DNA from 3 places in the Streptomyces sp. NPDC050388 genome. Region 1 is predicted to be linked to each of the others. Evidence: riboswitches for the same ligand, from Rfam matches in the RefSeq annotation. Region 1 holds a riboswitch; each other region holds the start of a gene.
What was found. A riboswitch is a leader RNA that binds a small molecule or an ion and turns the genes downstream of it on or off. The one in region 1 is predicted to bind thiamine pyrophosphate.
Positions count from the first base shown of each region.

Region 2: another riboswitch for thiamine pyrophosphate. It lies ahead of thiO (glycine oxidase ThiO); the one in region 1 lies ahead of thiC (phosphomethylpyrimidine synthase ThiC).
Region 3: another riboswitch for thiamine pyrophosphate. It lies ahead of AB0I73_RS13225 (thiamine ABC transporter substrate-binding protein); the one in region 1 lies ahead of thiC (phosphomethylpyrimidine synthase ThiC).

Region 1 is NZ_JBFAKH010000031.1:59,550-65,561, reverse strand. It holds gene AB0I73_RS19685 (DUF5326 family protein) at 1-187, shown strand, start outside; gene AB0I73_RS19680 (IclR family transcriptional regulator C-terminal domain-containing protein) at 490-1,215, shown strand; gene AB0I73_RS19675 (SsgA family sporulation/cell division regulator) at 1,314-1,748, shown strand; gene AB0I73_RS19670 (YibE/F family protein) at 1,924-3,600, opposite strand; TPP riboswitch at 3,673-3,863, shown strand; gene thiC (phosphomethylpyrimidine synthase ThiC) at 3,856-5,670, shown strand; gene AB0I73_RS19660 (VWA domain-containing protein) at 5,809-6,012, shown strand, end outside.
Region 2 is NZ_JBFAKH010000055.1:40,837-46,848, reverse strand. It holds gene thiE (thiamine phosphate synthase) at 1-617, opposite strand, end outside; gene AB0I73_RS27485 (Rv2175c family DNA-binding protein) at 833-1,198, opposite strand; gene AB0I73_RS27480 (FAD-dependent oxidoreductase) at 1,307-2,548, opposite strand; gene AB0I73_RS27475 (hypothetical protein) at 2,581-2,931, opposite strand; TPP riboswitch at 2,981-3,092, shown strand; gene thiO (glycine oxidase ThiO) at 3,090-4,274, shown strand; gene thiS (sulfur carrier protein ThiS) at 4,271-4,519, shown strand; gene AB0I73_RS27460 (thiazole synthase) at 4,522-5,316, shown strand; gene pknB (Stk1 family PASTA domain-containing Ser/Thr kinase) at 5,550-6,012, shown strand, end outside.
Region 3 is NZ_JBFAKH010000018.1:76,341-82,352, forward strand. It holds gene AB0I73_RS13205 (phosphatidate cytidylyltransferase) at 1-108, shown strand, start outside; gene AB0I73_RS13210 (DUF1877 family protein) at 392-1,030, opposite strand; gene AB0I73_RS13215 (hypothetical protein) at 1,840-2,274, opposite strand; gene rlmN (23S rRNA (adenine(2503)-C(2))-methyltransferase RlmN) at 2,590-3,696, shown strand; TPP riboswitch at 3,757-3,862, shown strand; gene AB0I73_RS13225 (thiamine ABC transporter substrate-binding protein) at 3,953-5,041, shown strand; gene AB0I73_RS13230 (iron ABC transporter permease) at 5,110-6,012, shown strand, end outside.

The sequences.
Region 1 (6,012 bases):
GTGGTGGGTGAAGTGGATCGCGGTGCCGGTCATCGCCCTGGTCGTGTTCGGGGGGTTGATAGCGAGCGTGGTCGGCTTCGTGATCGCCCTGCTCTTCAAGGTGCTGGTCTTCGCTGCACTGGTCGGCGGAGTCATCTACGTCGTACGGAAGTTCACGTCGAGTTCGTCGTCGCGCGGCGACTGGTGAGCCCCACGGGGAGCCGGTGAAGCGGTAACGGGCGACACCGGTTCCCTCGGGCGGGGGAAGTTTCCCGGACGGACCGTCCGCGTGCGGTGACAGACGGTTAGAGTCCGGAACGCCATGCGGGGACAATCCCCGCGAGCGGCGTACACCCCCACCCGTGTTCCCCCGCACGGGCTGCCCCCTCGCTTCGGGAGTGACCCTTGGCCACGGCCGACACCGTCACCGCACATCTGCCTGCTGTTCCCTGCCAGCCCCGTGCGCGGGCGGTCTCCGAACCGGCGCCCACCGCCACCCTCATCGGCTCCGTGCAGCGCGCGATGCGTCTGCTGGAATCCGTCGCCGGGCATGAGTACGGAGCCCCGGCCAAACAGTTGGCCCGCGAGACCGGACTGGCCCTTCCCACGACGTACCACCTGCTGCGCACCCTTGTGCACGAGGGCTATCTGCGCCGTGACAAAGGGCTGTTCTTCCTCGGCGACGCAGCCGAGAGGCTGAGCAGCAGCGGGGCCCCGCAGAAACGTCGCAGCACGGTCGTCGACGCGCTCGCGCGGTGGCGTGACGCGATCAGGGCTCCCGTGTACTACGCGGTGTACCGCGAGGGCGAGATCGACCTCGTGTGCGTCTCCGACACTCCCGGCAATCCCGCGGTCCAGGAATGGGCGGACTTCCGGGCGACCGGCCACGCGCACGCCATCGGGCAGTGCCTGCTGTCCCAGCTCGACGAGGCCGCCCGCCGCGACCACCTCGACCGCTTCCCCGTGCAACCCGTCACGCCGTACACCGTGCGCGACGCACACGGTCTTCTCCGGCGCCTGGAGCGGACCCGGCGCATGGAACCGGTGATCGAGCGCCAGGAATACGCCCTGGGCACGGTGTGCGCGGCCGTCCCGATCACGGCCGGCACCACGGCTGCGACGATCGCCGTCTCCCTGCCCGCGCATCAGGCCCACCGGTTGCTCCCCGCCGCGCAACAACTGCAGACGGAAGCGGGCCGTCTGCTCGGGCCGTTGGGGCTCTCTATCACCATCTGAAAACTCACTCCTTGTGATTCACCGTGTACGTTGAGCAAGATTCCCCCAGTGTCAGGGGTCCATTCCCGGCTGGTCCGCGGCTAATGACGGGGTAGGCGATGCGCGAGTCCGTACAGGCAGAGGTCATGATGAGCTTTCTCGTGTCGGAGGAGTTGTCCTTCCGCATCCCGGTGGAGCTTCGCTATGACACCTGTGATCCCTACGCCGTGCGGCTGACCTTCCATCTTCCCGGGGACGCGCCTGTGACCTGGGCGTTCGGCAGAGAGCTGCTGATCGACGGCGTCGGTAGACCATGCGGCGAGGGTGACGTGCGGGTGTCACCGGTCGAGCCCGGCGTCCTGGGCGAGGTGCTGATCCGGCTTCAGGTCGGTGGCGACCACGCGCTGTTCCGTTCGTCGACGGCGCCGCTCGTGGCCTTTCTCGACCGCACCGACAAGCTGGTGCCGCTGGGCCAGGAGGGAGCGCTCGCCGATTTCGACGCCCATCTCGACGACGCACTGGACCGCATCCTGGCGGAGCAGGGCGCCGGGTAAAGGGTTCCGCCACTCGGACAGCCGGTGGCGGAACCGTTCATCGTGTTCCGTCACATCGGTGCAGGAACGCTTTTGCGCCGATGGACGAGCCACTCCGGTGGGCCGGTCGTTCGGAGGCGGGCCGCAGCCGGTCATGTGTCGGCAGCAGGCTCTCCGGCGCCGCGCCGTAACGGGGTCACCGCTTCCGGCGCCTGCCCCTCCCGCCCCGCGCCGGAACCGCCCGGACGCTCTCCCCGGGTGTCTGCGCCGCCGTACGGTCGGCCGAGACCACCAGGGCGGCCAGAGCCGTGGTGACCGGCACCGCGGCCACCAGACCGATCGAGCCGACCAGCGTACGCACGATCTCCTCCGCGACCAGCTCGCTGTTGGCGACCGTCCCCACACTGCTCTGCGCGATGGAGAACAGCAGCAGCAACGGCAACGCGGCGCCCGCGTAGGCGAGAACGAGAGTGTTGACCACGGACGCGATGTGATCGCGGCCGATACGGATGCCCGCGCGGTACAGTCCCCGCCAGCCCATCGACGGGTTGGCCTCGTGCAGTTCCCAGACGGCCGATGTCTGGGTGACCGTCACATCGTCGAGCACACCGAGCGACCCGATGATGACGCCGGCCAGCAACAGACCGCTCATGTCGATCTCGGGGTACAGGCCGTGGATCAGTCCGGTGTTGTCGTCGGTGTTGCCGGTCAGCACGGCCCAGTCGATGAAGACCGAGCCCAGAACGCCGATCAGCAGCAGCGAGACCAGAGTGCCCAGCACCGCCACGGATGTGCGCGCCGACAGTCCGTGACAGAGATACAGGGCCTGCAGCATGATGGCGCTCGCCCCCACCACCGCCACGACCAGCGGGTTCGATCCCTGCAGAATGGCGGGCAGGATGAAGAAGTTCAGCACCAGGAAGCTGACCGTCAGCGCGATCAGTGCCATCACACCGCGCAGCCGCCCGACGGCCACGACGGCGACCGCGAAGATGCCGGCGAGCAGGGCCAAGGGGAGACGCCGGTTCACGTCGGCGACCGAGTACTGCAGGTCCTTCGGAGCAGAAGGTTCGTAGGCGACCACGACCTCCTGACCCTCGCTCAGCTGACGGGACTGGTCCGGCTGCACGATCTCGGTGAACGTGCGGCCCTGGTCCTTGCCGCTGTCGACCCGGATCGTCGCCCTCTTGCACGTGCCGTTCGCCTGCTGCTGCGCGGAGGAGCCCTCGGCCGTCGAGGTGTCGCCGGTCGGGACGCCTCCGGAAGCGTTGACGGAGGAACAGCTCACCTCGACCACCTTGGTGACCGTGGCCTCCTGCGTCTGCCGGTCGAAACCGACGCCGGTGCGCTCATGTCCCGGTGCGCCGCCCGGCCACAGCACGACGAGGCCGACCAGCACCGCCGCGGTGAACGGGATGAGGACCGCCGCGATGACCTTGCGCAGGTGCTTCGAGACGGGGGCCGCGGGGCCGTGACTGTGACTGTGCCCGTGCGAGTGGCCGTGTCCGCCGCCGGAGTCCGGATCGTGCCCGTGTCCGTCGTCGACCGGAGGGGGGCCACCGTGGCCGCCGCTGTGGCCGTCCCCGCCCGGGCCACGGTCGTGGTGGCCGCCGCCCGGCTCCGGGCCCCGGCCGTGACCTTGAACCCGCGCTTGTCCCGCCCCCTGCCCCCGCGGCCCCTGCTCCTGGCTCGGGTGGCCGGCTCCGGGCCCGCGCCCGAACCAGTCTCCGGAACCGGAGCCGTCTCCCTGGCTGTCCTCACGGCCCGTGCTGTTGCCGGCCGTGGGCCCTCTGCCACGGCCGCCGCCGTTTCGGGCGCCGGAGCCGGGGGGTGGTTCGGGCGGTGGGTACGGGGGATGTTGCGTCGAGGTCACCGCCCGATCATCGCAAGAACAACGAGGGCCCTCTGTTCACCGCGCCACAATTGACGCTAGCGTGGGGGCACCTTTTGTACACGCGGGAGCTCGGAGCACCGGGCTGAGAGGACGCTGACCTCCGTCCCAGCGACGTTTCACATGAAACATCACTGCTGTCCGAGTGGTGTTCCCCACGGAACGCCGACCGACGGAAACCGCTGCGTCGACCGCTGAACCTGTTACCGGGTAATGCCGGCGTAGGGAGTAGGTCTCATGACCAACAAGGACGCACGCACGCCTGCCTCCACGCAGAACCCGACGGAGACGTCGGAGCAGGAGGAGGCCGGGAAGTCCATCGGATGGCACAAGGCGTACATCGAGGGCACGCGCCCCGGTCTGCGGGTGCCGGTCCGTCAGGTGCACCTCACCAACGGCCAGTCGGTCACGCTGTACGACACCTCGGGCCCGTACACCGACCCCCTGGTCGATACCGATGTACGCAGGGGGCTGGCGCCGCTGCGGGGGAACTGGATCACCGCGCGCGGCGACACCGAGGAGTACGCGGGCCGTCCCGTCCGTCCCGAGGACGACGGGATCAAGCACACCTCGCCGCGCGGCGGCCTGCGCAACCTCGACGCGGTGTTCCCGGGTCGGCCCCGTCAGCCGCGCCGCGGCCGCGCGGGCGGGGCGGTCACGCAGCTGGCGTACGCACGTCGCGGCGAGATCACACCCGAGATGGAGTACGTGGCCATCCGAGAGAACGTGTCGCCGCAGGTCGTGCGTGAGGAGATCGCGGCGGGCCGCGCGGTGCTGCCCGCCAACGTCAACCATCCGGAGACCGAGCCGATGATCATCGGCAAGCGGTTCCTGGTGAAGGTCAACGCCAACATCGGGAACTCCGCGGTGACCTCCTCCATCGAGGAGGAGGTGGAGAAGATGACCTGGGCGACCCGCTGGGGCGCCGACACGGTCATGGACCTGTCCACCGGCCGCAATATCCACACCACCCGGGAGTGGGTGCTGCGCAATTCCCCCGTCCCCATCGGCACCGTGCCGCTCTACCAGGCGCTGGAGAAGGTCGACGGCAGGGCCGAGGAGCTGACCTGGGAGATCTACAAGGACACGGTCGTCGAGCAGGCCGAGCAGGGCGTGGACTACATGACGGTTCATGCCGGCGTACGGCTGGCGTACGTGCCGCTGACCGCCAACCGCAAGACGGGCATCGTCTCGCGCGGTGGCTCGATCATGGCGGCGTGGTGTCTGGCGCACCACAAGGAGTCGTTCCTGTACGAGAACTTCGAGGAACTCTGCGAGATCCTCGCGACCTACGACGTCACGTACTCGCTCGGCGACGGACTCCGGCCGGGGTCGATCGCGGACGCCAACGACCAGGCCCAGTTCGCCGAGTTGCGCACACTCGGGGAACTCAACCGGATCGCGAAGCGTTTGAATGTGCAGACCATGATCGAGGGGCCGGGACACGTCCCGATGCACAAGATCAAGGAGAACATCGACCTTCAGCAGGAGATCTGCGATGAAGCCCCGTTCTATACGCTCGGCCCGCTGACGACGGACGTCGCGCCCGCGTACGACCACATCACCTCCGGTATCGGTGCCGCAATGATCGCCTGGTGGGGTACCGCCATGCTCTGTTACGTCACACCCAAGGAGCATCTCGGCCTGCCCAACCGTGATGACGTCAAGACCGGCGTCATCACCTACAAGATCGCCGCCCATGCCGCCGACCTGGCCAAGGGACATCCGAGCGCGCAGGAGTGGGACGACGCGCTGTCCGACGCGCGCTTCGAGTTCCGTTGGGAGGACCAGTTCAACCTCGCCCTCGACCCGGACACGGCACGGGAGTTCCACGACGAGACCCTTCCGGCAGAGCCCGCCAAGACCGCGCACTTCTGCTCGATGTGCGGGCCGAAGTTCTGTTCCATGAAGATCAGCCAGAGCATCACGGAGCGGTTCGGCGGTGCCTCGCCGGAGGGCGCCTCGGCCGAGGAGATCGCCGAGGGGATGCTGCAGAAGTCGAAGGAGTTCGCGGAGGCGGGCAACCGCGTGTACCTGCCGCTGACTGACTGACTGACTGACTGACTGAACTGACTGAACTGACTGAACTGACTGAACTGACTGAATCGAACTGGGTGAACGGGAGAGGGGCGGGTCGTTCGGGCCCGCCCCTCTCGCCGCTCACGGGGACGGATCGGCAGACTGTATGCCATGACAGCGCAATCAATGAGCAAGGGGTCCAACCTTCCCGTCGATGCCCCGGTGGTGCGCGTCGAGCTTGCTTGGACCGCCGGGGCCGGTGTGCCCGACATCGACGCTTCGGCTCTCCTGCTCGCGGCGGCCGGACGGGTGCGGGACGACGGCGATTTCGTCTTCTACAACCAGCCGCGGCACGCCTCCAACGCTGTGACACAT
Region 2 (6,012 bases), on a different contig from region 1:
TCGGTGATGGCCCGTACGACGACGACCCGGCGGGCTCCGGCCTCCAGCACCTCGTCGAGGTTGCCGAGGTCGATGCCGCCGATGGCGAACCAGGGGCGGTCGGTGCCGAGGGCGGCGGCGTACCGGACCAGGTCGAGGCCGGGGGCGTGGCGGCCGGGCTTGGTGGGGGTGGGCCAGCAGGGACCGGTGCAGAAGTAGTCCACGCCCTCCTGCACGGCCGCCGCGGCCGCCTCGGACTCGGCGTGCGTGGAGCGGCCGATCAGGACGTCCTCACCGAGGACGGCTCGGGCCGCGGGGACGGGGAGGTCGCCCTGGCCGAGGTGCAGTACGTCGGCGCCGGCGGCGTGGGCGACGTCCGCGCGGTCGTTCACCGCGAGCAGCTTGCCGTGCCGGGCGCAGGCGTCCGCGAGGACCGCCAGGTGCTCCAGCTCCTCGCCGGCCTCCATGCCCTTGTCCCTCAGCTGCACGATGTCGACGCCGCCGGCCAGGACCGCGTCCAGGAACTCCACGAGATCGCCCTGCCGCTTGCGGGCGTCGGTGCAGAGATAGACCAGGGCGTCGGAGAGCCGGGCGCGCGCGACGGTGCCGGCGGCAGTGCCTGCGGAAGTAACTGGCATGCGGGTGTCCCCCGTGTGTCGGTGGCGGCCGGACCGGGGCGGGCCCGGGGCCGGGTGGAGCGCGGCCCACGGCGGACTCCGGCACGGGGTGCCGGACGGTCGTGGACCCGGGCCCGGCGCCCTGGGACAGCGGCGCCGGGCGACGGTTCACAGCCGGATGCGGGTTCCCGCCCCGATGCGGGTACGGGCCCGGGTCCGGGTGTTTCGTCGCGGGCTCAGACGGCGAGCGCCTGGGCGCGGCGCTTCACCTCCGTGCCGCGGTTCTCGCTCAGCGCCTGCGCGGGCGTGCCCGGCAGGCTCTCGTCGGGGGTGAAGAGCCATTCCAGCATCTCTTCGTCCGTGAAACCGTCGTCCCGCAGGAGCGTCAGGGTGCCGGAGAGGCCCTTGACGACCTTGTCCCCGTCGATGAAGGCGGCGGGGACGTGCAGTGCGCGGTTCTCACCTCGGCGCACGGCGATGAGCTGGCCCTCCTTGACCAGCTGCCGGACGCGCGTCACCTCGACGCCGAGCATCTCGGCGATGTCGGGCAGGGGGAGCCAGGCTGGGACGAGAGCATCGATCTTTGCGTCAATCTCGGTCACGGGACAAGCGTGCCATCTGGCACTGACAGTCGGAAGTCGAGCCCCTCCGCCCGGGGTCCGTCCGGCGGATCACCGTGCACGGACGTGTCGGCCGGACGGGCCCGGGGGTCACCCCTTCGCCGACTTCAGCGGCCTCGCCGGGTCGGCCAGCAGCTCCGCGTCCAGCACCGTGCCCGCCTCGATCAGCCGGCGCCCCTGGGCCAGGTCGCGGGGGCGGCCCACCGCGAGCAGCGCGACCAGCCGGGAGGCGCGGAGCCAGCAGACCGTCCAGGCCGGCCCGTCGGCGTCCCCGCGCCACACCGTCCGGTCGGCGTCCGCGTGGTGCCCGGCGTACTGGACGAAGCGGCCGAACTGCTCGGACCAGAAGTACGGCACCGGGTCGTACACCGCCGGAGGTTCACCGGTGGCCGCCCCGAGGATGTTCGCCGCGACCGTGCGCGGGCCCTGCAGGGCGTTGTCCCAGTGGTGCACCAGCAGGCGTTCGCCGTACCGCACCGAGGGGAAGGAGGCGCAGTCGCCGACCGCGTACACGTCCGGGACGGAGGTCATCAGGTGAGGGTCGGCGACCACGTCACCGCGCTCGCCGAGTTCGACCCCGGAGCCGGCCAGCCAGGCGGTGGCGGGGCGGGCCCCGATCCCGACGACGACGGCGCCCGCGGACAGTCGCGAGCCGTCGTCCAGCACCACCGCGCCGGGCTCGACGCGCTCCACGCGCGCGTGCGTGCGCAGCACCGCCCCCGCGTCGCCGTACCAGGCGGTCATCGGGGCGGCCACCTCGGCGGGCAGCGCCTCGGCCAGCGGCCGGTCGGCCGCCTCCACGACGGTGACCGCGCAGCCCGCCTCGCGCGCCGCCGTGGCGAACTCGGCGCCGATCCAGCCGGCGCCGACGACCACGATGTCCTGGCGGCCCGCGAGCACCGGCCGCAGCCGTTCGACGTCGTCCAGGGTGCGCAGCAGATGGACGCCCGGGACCCCGTCCGCGCCCGGCAGCCGGACCGGTTCGGCACCGGTCGCGACGACCAGGACGTCGTAGGGGACCGGCCCGGCCTCCGTGTCCAGTTCGTGGTCGGCGGGACGCAGCCCGAGCACCTCGCAGCCGAGCCGCAGTTCGATGTCGAGCGCCTCGAAGTCGACGTCGAAGGCGGAACCCTCCGCCTTGCCGAGCAGCACCGCCTTGGACAGGGGAGGCCGGTCGTACGGCTGGTGGGGTTCGGCGCCGATCAGCGTCACGGTGCCGGTGAATCCCTGCTCCCGGAGGGCGACGGCGGTCTGCACGCCGGCCATTCCGGCCCCCGTCACCACCACGCGCCGCGGCTCGGACGGTCCCCGTTCCTGCGTCTGCTCGCTCACCTGATCACCATAGACACCTGACCATCGGTCAGTCAGTCTCCGGGTCCCGTGAGCTGCTCCACGACGCTGGTCCCGCTGCCCTGCTGCGACTCCCACTCCCAGGTCTCCTCCAGCCGCACCCGCCCGTCGGGCAGCTCCACGACCGTCGACACGCAGTGGCCCGAGGAGGTGGTGCCGTCCTGCCTGAGCTGCACGTACCGGAAGTCCAGCCGGTCCCCCTCCCGGGTGCCCACCAGGTACCCGCGGACGACGTCACCGCCCGCGTACTCGGCCCAGATCCCGCCGTCCCGCTCGTGGTACGCGAACCGGGTGCGGGTGCCGACCTGGCCCGGCGCCTGGTCGGCGACGGGGGCGAGGACGAGACCGTCGAGCGAACCAGCCATGCGAAGGCTCCCTACACGTTCGTTGATCCGGAGGCTAGGGTGGCCACCGTAAGACACTCGCGGGAGCCCGGACGCACCGGGCTGAGAGGGAGGCTGGCGGCCTCCGACCGTATGCACCTGATCCGGGTCATGCCGGCGAAGGGAGGGGCTGGACGCCCATGCCGCCCACACACACCTCGCAGCGCTCCCCCGACGTCCTCGTCGTCGGGGGCGGCGTCATCGGCCTGGTCACGGCCTGGCGGTCCGCGCAGCGCGGGCTGGCCACCACCGTGCTGGACCCCGAACCGGGCGGCGGCGCCGCCCAGGTGGCCGCCGGGATGCTGGCCGCCGTCACGGAACTGCACTACGGCGAGCAGACCCTGCTCGGCCTGAACCTCGCCTCCGCGCTCCGCTACCCCGACTTCGCGGCCGAGCTCACCGAGGCCGCCGGCCACGACCTCGGCTACCGCCGGTGCGGCACCCTCGCGGTCGCGCTGGACGCCGACGACCGCGCCCATCTGCGCGAACTGCACGCCTTGCAACAGCAGTCGGGGCTCGACGCGCAGTGGCTGTCGGGACGGGAGTGCCGGCGCCTGGAACCGATGCTCGCCCCCGGTGTGCGCGGCGGGCTGCGGGTGGACGGCGACCACCAGATCGACCCCCGGCGGCTGGCGGCGGCGCTGGTGACCGCCTGCGAGCGGGCGGGCGTGGTCCTGCACCGCGCGTGGGCCGACCGGCTCACCGTCTCCGGGGAGCGGGCCACGGGCGTGGTCACCGCCGACGGCACCGGGCTGGCCGCCGGGCAGGTGGTGCTGGCCGGCGGCAGCCTCAGCGGGCGGCTCGCGGGCGTCCCCGCGGACCTGCTGCCTCCCGTGCGTCCCGTGAAGGGGCAGGTGCTCCGGCTGGCGATGCCCGACCGGTTCGGTCCGTTCCTGAGCCGGACGGTGCGTGCGGTGGTGCGGGGCAGCCAGGTGTACCTGGTGCCGCGCGAGAACGGGGAGCTGGTGATCGGGGCGACCAGCGAGGAACAGGGCTGGGACACGACCGTCACCGCGGGCGGGGTGTACGAGCTGCTGCGCGACGCCCACGAACTGGTCCCCGGCATCACCGAGCTGCCGCTCACCGAGACCCGGGCCGGGCTGCGCCCCGGCACCCCCGACAACGCGCCCCTGCTCGGTCCGTCCGGGCTCGAGGGGCTGGTCCTGGCGACCGGGCACCACCGCAACGGCGTGCTGCTCACTCCGGTCACCGGCGACGTTCTGGCGGAGTTCCTGGCCACCGGTGAACTCCCGGCGGAGGCCCGCCCCTTCACCCCCCGGCGGTTCACCGCGCCCGCCGCCGCACTCACGGAGCAACCCGCATGAACCCTCCTGTGGACACGTCGACGCACACTCCCGCGCACGCCCCGGTCATGGTCTCGGTCAACGGGGAGCCTCGCGAGGTGGCTCCCGGCACGGCGCTCGACGCGCTGGTCGGCACGCTCACCGAGGCGCACTCCGGGGTGGCCGCCGCCCTCAACGAAACGGTCGTCCCGCGCGCGCAGTGGCCGCTCACGCCCCTCGTCGAGGGGGACCGGGTGGAAGTCCTGACCGCCGTGCAGGGAGGCTGATCATGGCCGACGATCCGTTCGTCCTCGGCGGTACGTCCTTCACGTCCCGTCTGATCATGGGCACCGGCGGGGCGCCCAGCCTCGAGGTGCTGGAGCGGGCGCTGGTGGCGTCCGGGACCGAGCTGACGACCGTCGCGATGCGGCGGGTGAACCCCTCTGTGCACGGCTCGGTGCTCTCGGTGCTGGACAGGCTGGGCATCCGGGTGCTGCCGAACACGGCCGGCTGTTTCACCGCCGGGGAGGCGGTGCTCACCGCCCGTCTCGCGCGGGAGGCACTCGGCACCGACCTGGTCAAGCTGGAGGTCATCGCCGACGAGCGCACCCTGTTGCCGGACCCCGTCGAACTGCTGGAGGCGGCCGAGACCCTGGTCGACGACGGGTTCACGGTGCTGCCGTACACCAACGACGACCCGGTGCTGGCACGGAAGCTGGAGGACGCCGGCTGTGCGGCGGTCATGCCGCTCGGTTCGCCGATCGGTTCGGGGCTCGGCATCCGCAACCCGCACAACTTCGAGCTGATCACGCAGCACGCGCGCGTGCCGGTGATCCTGGACGCGGGTGCCGGTACGGCGTCGGACGCGGCGCTGGCGATGGAGCTGGGGTGCGCGGGCGTGATGCTCGCCTCGGCGGTGACGCGGGCGCAGGAGCCGGTGCTGATGGCCGCCGCCATGCGGAGCGCGGTCGAGGCGGGACGGCTGGCGCGGCGGGCGGGGCGGATTCCGCGGCGGCACTTCGCCGAGGCGTCCTCTCCCGCGGAGGGGCTTGCCGTGCTGGATCCAGAGCGGCCGGCGTTCTGAGGGGGTTCTCCCACCCGCGCACCACCCGTTTCCGGTCGGTCGAGAGGTGCGGGCTCCTCGTGGGGCCGAGCACCGTCGGTGGCCGCCGGACCGAGCACCGTCGGTGGTCGTGGGGCGTCCCTTCGTGGGGTGCGTCACAGGTCGGCTGCAGTCGCGCCCCGATCCGGGACCGTTCCGGATCGATCCGGACCGATCCGACCGGCTCTGTCGGCGGCTCCTCGTAGACTCCCAGCGTGGACACGACCCTTCAGGACCCTCTGGTCGGGCAGCTGCTCGACGGCCGGTACCGCGTCGAGGCGCGGATCGCGGTCGGCGGGATGGCCACGGTCTACCGGGCCGTGGACACCCGCCTGGACCGTGTGCTCGCGCTCAAGGTGATGCACCCGGCGCTCGCCGCCGACGGCTCCTTCGTCGAGCGGTTCATCCGCGAGGCGAAGTCGGTCGCCCGGTTGGCCCATCCGAACGTGGTCCAGGTCTTCGACCAGGGCACCGACGGGGCGTACGTCTACCTGGCGATGGAGTACATCGCCGGCTGCACCCTGCGTGACGTGCTGCGCGAGCGCGGTGCGCTGCAGCCGCGGGCCGCGCTGGACATCCTGGAGCCGATGCTGGCCGCGCTCGGCGCCGCGCACCGGGCCGGGTTCGTGCACCGGGACATGAAGCCCGAGAACGTGCTGATAGGGGACGACGGCCGGG
Region 3 (6,012 bases), on a different contig from region 1:
ATGGGCACCCTGCTCCCCGGCCACGGCGGCATCATGGACCGCCTGGACTCCCTGCTGCCCACGGCCCCGGTGGTGTGGTTGCTGCTGGTCGTGTTCGTCGGCAGCTGACCCCGTCGGCCCCGGACCTCTTCGAGCCCCCGCGTCCCGCCGGACGCGGGGGCTCGCCCCGTCGGAGGAGGGCCCGACCGCCCCGAGCACGTCCGCCGCCGTTCCCCGCCGCCCTGTCCGGCGCGTGCACCCGTGGGTAGGGCTCCGCCACGGTGCAGGCACGGCTGGGGGACGACGGCAGGTACCGGGGTGAGCTGCCGTGCCGATGGTGTGACACCCTGATCGACCAGGGCGGGCGGCGCGGACCGCGTCCGTACTGCCGGATGTCCCACCGCTGGAAGAGCTACGGCTCCTGGGCCGTGGCTCTGGTCGATGGGTTGTTCCGAGAGCTCCAGGGAGCCCTCGGACGACTCGCGCGGTCACCCGTTTGGATCTGCGGCACCGGTACCGCCATGCCTGAGCCCGCGAGCCGAGGAGAAGACTGCGGTTCAGTACCAGAAGGCCTTGACGACGGCGTGCCCCGTGGGGACGGTCCGGGTGTAGAAGGCCTGCAGGTCGGTGTGGTGGGTGGGAACCAGCCCTTGACCTCAGCCTCGTCGAAGGCAGAGAAGGGGGGCAGGACCTTCGGCCGGGCCGCGTCCCAAAGAGCATCGAAGGAAACCGCAGCCAGGAAGTCCGCTACTTCGCGCACCTGGGCGGGGCGGAGTATCAGAAACGGCGGCTGGTCGTGGGTGGCGTGGTACACAGGACTGCCCCCGAAGACCGGAAGCTCCCAGTCAGGAGAGCCCTGCAGGGTGTACGCCGCTTCGTAGACCTCATGGAGGGCGGGAAAGTGGTACTCCACGACTTCGGCTGTTCCGGCCCGGCGCTCGGCCTGGAAGCGGTCGAAGTCCCCGGCGGCCCCCATGAACTCCTCCAGCCAAGCCCAGTCCTCTCGGATCTCGGACTCCGGCATGGCGCGCAGCTGCATTTTGATGCTCATGCCGCGCATTCTGGCCGAGGCAACCGACAACGCTGAGTCGGTCGGCTGACATCAACGGCTGACACCAACAGGTACGGGCAGCGCCGACCAACGCCGAATCACAACGGACGATCAGCCAAGGACACCGGCCGGCCGGCCGACGTTGCCGATGCCCCATGATCGACCTGACAAGGATGAGGCCAAACCTCAAAACCTGAGTACCGCACGGGGCTGTCCTCCACCGATGGACGGCCCCGTGGGCTTGACTTGGTCCGCCGACCGCGTGGTCAACGTCCAGCGTCGATGTCGCCGGGCCCAGAAGGCACGGCGGATGAATCCCTCGCGCCTCGCCGAACTCCCACGAGCCCGCCCAGCGCAGGACCACACCACAGCGCGACCAAACCAGGGAGCGACACACCGATGCCCCCGCCCATCACCACAGCAAGGAACACGCACAGCAGCAGGGCTTGCGAGATCAGGTAGACCGTGACCTTCCGCCGCACGCTCCAGTTCCACGTGCGCTCAAGGAGCCACCGACGCATAGTTCCCCCTGCCCGAGCCGTCCCAGCCGACCCGGAGCCTACGGCGCCCGATGGTGCACGCCCAGCCCATCTCGCCGCTCCACTGACAGTGTGGGGCGCCAACTGCGCTCAGCCGGACGGGAAGGCACTGGCGACCCGCAAGGGCCGGAGAAGGCCACCTGTGCCCCTTGCGTGCCCGACCCGGCAGCGACCGGCGGGGAACAACGGGGAACCTCGGCGAACAGCCCGAGAACACGCACGTCAGCGTCTCGCCAGCTCAGCCCCGGTCCGCATACGCGATCTCCCGAACTAGTCTCCGATGCTTCCCGAAACTCTTGGTTCCGGGCGCAAGCTCCGCACGAAGAGCGGCACCGACAACAGGAGCAGGGCTCCTTCGACGGCCAGGCTGACCAGCCCAAGCGGCTCTGTCCAATTGCCGATGTCATCGCTGTAGTCGGGCAGTCCTGGCCCTCGGGAGAGGATGTAGCCCACCAGGGGGCCGAGGGCGACTCCGACCGCCAGCAGCCATCCCAGTCGTACGAGGCCGAGGAGAAGCAGTACCGCCGCGACCACAGCCGCGATCTCCAGGACGTGGTAAGCGATGCCTATGTAGGAGGGGTCCCTCGTTGCCGTGATGCCGCCTTGGTCCACAACGTGGACACCGGCCACCACAAGGCACAGCAGAGATCCCGCCCACCGGGCCACCCAGGTGGCTTCCGGCACTATGGCAGTGCGGTGTGACATGCGAAGGCACCTTCTCCTTCCTTCAGGGCCGGGGAACCCGTCGCGCCACAGTCACCTCTGGCCGGCTCCTGAACAGGCAACGGGACGGCCCCGTGACTCCCAGCCTCAGCGGGCAATCGTTCGCTGTCGCTCCCCGCAGTGCAGACGAGTGATGCGGGCTGCCGTCGATCAACCGGCCGGTCCCTCGTGATCAGCTCTGGGCCGTCCCTGGGCCGTCCGAGGCCGCTCAGTGGCGACCGGTGACGACTGCCAACGACAGTCGTAGCGAGCGTCAGCCCCAGGTCACCCGTTTGGATCTGCCACACTGGTACCGCCATGCCTAAGCCCGGAGAACTCACTTTTGTCGCGCCGCGCGGAGCCAAGAAGCCGCCGCGGCACCTTGCCGACCTCACGCCCGCCGAGCGCAAGGAGGCGGTCGCGGCGGCCGGTGAGAAGCCGTTCCGCGCCAAGCAGCTCTCGCAGCACTACTTCGCGCGGTACGCGCACGACCCTGAGCAGTGGACCGACATTCCCGCCGGTTCCCGCGCCAAGCTCCAGGAAGCGCTGCTCCCCGAGCTGATGACGGTCGTCCGGCATCTGTCGACCGACCAGGGCACCACCCGCAAGACGCTGTGGAAGCTGTTCGACGGAACCCTCGTCGAGTCGGTGCTCATGCGGTACCCGGACCGGGTGACGATGTGCATCAGCTCGCAGGCGGGCTGCGGCATGAACTGCCCCTTCTGCGCGACCGGGCAGGCCGGGCTCGACCGGAACCTGTCCACCGCGGAGATCGTGCACCAGATCGTGGACGGCATGCGGGCGCTGCGGGACGGCGAGGTCCCCGGGGGGCCGGCCCGGCTGAGCAACATCGTCTTCATGGGGATGGGCGAGCCGCTCGCCAACTACAACCGGGTGGTGGGTTCGATCCGCCGCCTGACCGACCCCGAGCCCGACGGGCTCGGGCTGTCGCAGCGCGGGATCACCGTCTCGACCGTCGGTCTGGTGCCGGCGATCAACCGGTTCTCCGACGAGGGCTTCAAGTGCCGCCTCGCCATCTCCCTGCACGCGCCCGACGACGAACTGCGCGACACCCTCGTCCCCGTGAACACGCGGTGGAAGGTGCGCGAGGTCCTCGACGCCGGTTTCGAGTACGCGGCCAAGTCGGGGCGCCGGCTGTCCATCGAGTACGCGCTGATCCGGGACATCAACGACCAGGCGTGGCGCGGCGACCGGCTCGGGCGGCTGCTGAAGGGCAGGCCCGTGCACGTCAACCTCATCCCGCTCAACCCGACGCCCGGCTCCCAGTGGACCGCCTCGCGGCCCGAGGACGAGAAGGCGTTCGTGGAGGCGATCGCCGCGCACGGCGTGCCGGTGACGATCCGGGACACCCGCGGACAGGAGATCGACGGGGCCTGTGGCCAGCTCGCCGCGAGCGAGAGGTAGCCTGGCCGGCGTAGAAGACGTTGCAAGGACAACAACTTCATATCGGGTAAACACACGTTCATATTCCGACAGGGGAGCGCCACAGCGCTGAGAGTGCGGCATCGGCCGCAGACCCTCCGAACCTCGCCCAGGTCATTCTGGGTAGGGAGATCGGTCATCACTCGAGCTGTTGTGCCCTGCCCGGGGCACCCGTGAGGGGTCCCGGACAGGGCCGCGTCTCTTCCTGGTCACTCCCAGGAGGAATCCGGTGAATCCGGTGAGCATCACCAAGAAGGTCACGATCCTGGCCGTCGGGCTGGGCCTGGTCACCCTGTCCGCCTGCGGCTCGTCCGGCGGCGACGACCAGGAGTCCGGGTCCGGCGGGTCCGGGACCGTGACCCTCGTCAGCCACAACTCGTGGGCCGCGTCGAAGGACGTCATCGCCGCCTTCGAGAAGAAGTCCGGCTACAAGGTCAAGGTCCTGGAGGACGGCGACGCCGGATCGGCCGTGAACAAGGCGATCCTGACCAAGGACAACCCCCAGGGCGACGTCTTCTTCGGCGTCGACAACACCTTGCTGTCCCGCGCTCTCGACAACGGGCTGTTCCAGTCGTACGAGGCCGAGGGCTCCGACCTGATCCTTCCCGAGTACCGCGTCGACGAGGACAAGCACCGGGTCACGCCGGTCGACACCGGCGACGTCTGCGTCAACTACGACAAGGAGTGGTTCAGCGAGCGCGACCTGACCCCGCCGAAGACCTTCGACGACCTGATCAAGCCCGAGTACAAGGACCTCCTCGTCGTCGAGAACGCCTCCACCTCCTCGCCCGGCCTCGGCTTCCTCCTCGGTACGGCCGCGAAGTACGGGGACGAAGGCTGGACGGACTACTGGAAGAAGCTCAAGGCCAACGGCGTGAAGGTGGTCGACGGCTGGGAGCAGGCCTACAACGAGGAGTTCTCCGGCTCGGCCGGCGGCAAGCAGGCGGGGGGCGACCGGCCGCTGGTGGTGTCCTACGCCTCCTCCCCGCCCGCCGAGGTGATCTACGCCGACCCGCAGCCGACGACTGCTCCCACCGGTGTCGCCGACGGCACCTGCTTCCGTCAGGTCGAGTACGCGGGGCTGCTCAGCAACGCGAAGAACCCCGAGGGCGGCAAGGCGCTGCTCGACTTCCTGCTCACCGAGGAGTTCCAGGAGGACATGCCGCTCAACATGTTCGTCTACCCGGTGCGGGAGGGTGCCCAGGTGCCCGAGGAGTTCACGAAGTACGGGCCGCAGGCGAAGGACCCGGAGACGATGGACCCGGCGAGGATCGCCGACAACCGTGACCAGTGGGTCAGGTCGTGGACCTCGCTCGTACTGAAGTGAGCCGTACCGCCGCCGTGCGAGAGCGCGGGCGAAGGCGGCGGCGCGGGACCGCGGCGCGGCTCGGCCTGATGGCCGTGCCCGTCGCGTTCTTCGCCGTCTTCTTCGCCTACCCCGTCACCGCGATCGTCGCGCGCGGTCTGAAGGTCGACGGGGTCTGGCAGTTCGGGCGGATCGGGGACGTCCTGGCGCAGTCCGACATCCGGCAGGTGCTGTGGTTCACCACCTGGCAGGCGCTGGTCTCCACCGCCCTCACCCTGTTGATCGCCCTGCCCGGCGCGTATGTCCTCGCCCGCTTCGACTTCCCCGGCAGACAACTGCTGAGGGCGGTGGTCACCGTCCCCTTCGTGCTGCCGACGGTCGTCGTCGGTACGGCGTTCATGGCGCTCGTCGGGCGCGGCGGCCTCCTCGACGAGTGGTGGGGTCTGCGGCTGGACACCACCGTGTGGGCGATCCTGCTCGCGCACGTGTTCTTCAACTACGCCGTCGTCGTGCGGACCGTGGGCGGACTCTGGGGGCAGCTGGATCCGCGGCAGGAGGAGGCCGCGCGGATGCTCGGTGCCTCACGGTTCACCGCCTGGCGGACCGTCACCCTGCCCGCGCTCGCGCCGGCCGTGGCCGCCGCGGCGCTGATGGTCTTCCTGTTCACCTTCACCTCCTTCGGCGTGGTGCAGATCCTCGGCGGGCCCACCTTCGCCACCCTCGAAGTGGAGATCTACCGGCAGACCTCGGAGATCTTCGACCTGTCCACCGCCGCCGTCCTGACGATGATCCAGTTCGTCGCGGTGGGCGCGATCCTCGCCCTGCACGCCTGGACCGTACGGCGGCGGGAGACCGCGCTGCGACTGGTGGACGCCTCCGTGACCGCGCGCCGGCCGCGCGGTGCCGGGCAGTGGGCGCTGCTCGCCGGGGTCGTCGCCACCGTCGCCGTCCTGCTGCTCCTGCCTCTCGCGGTGCTGGTGGAACGGTCCTTC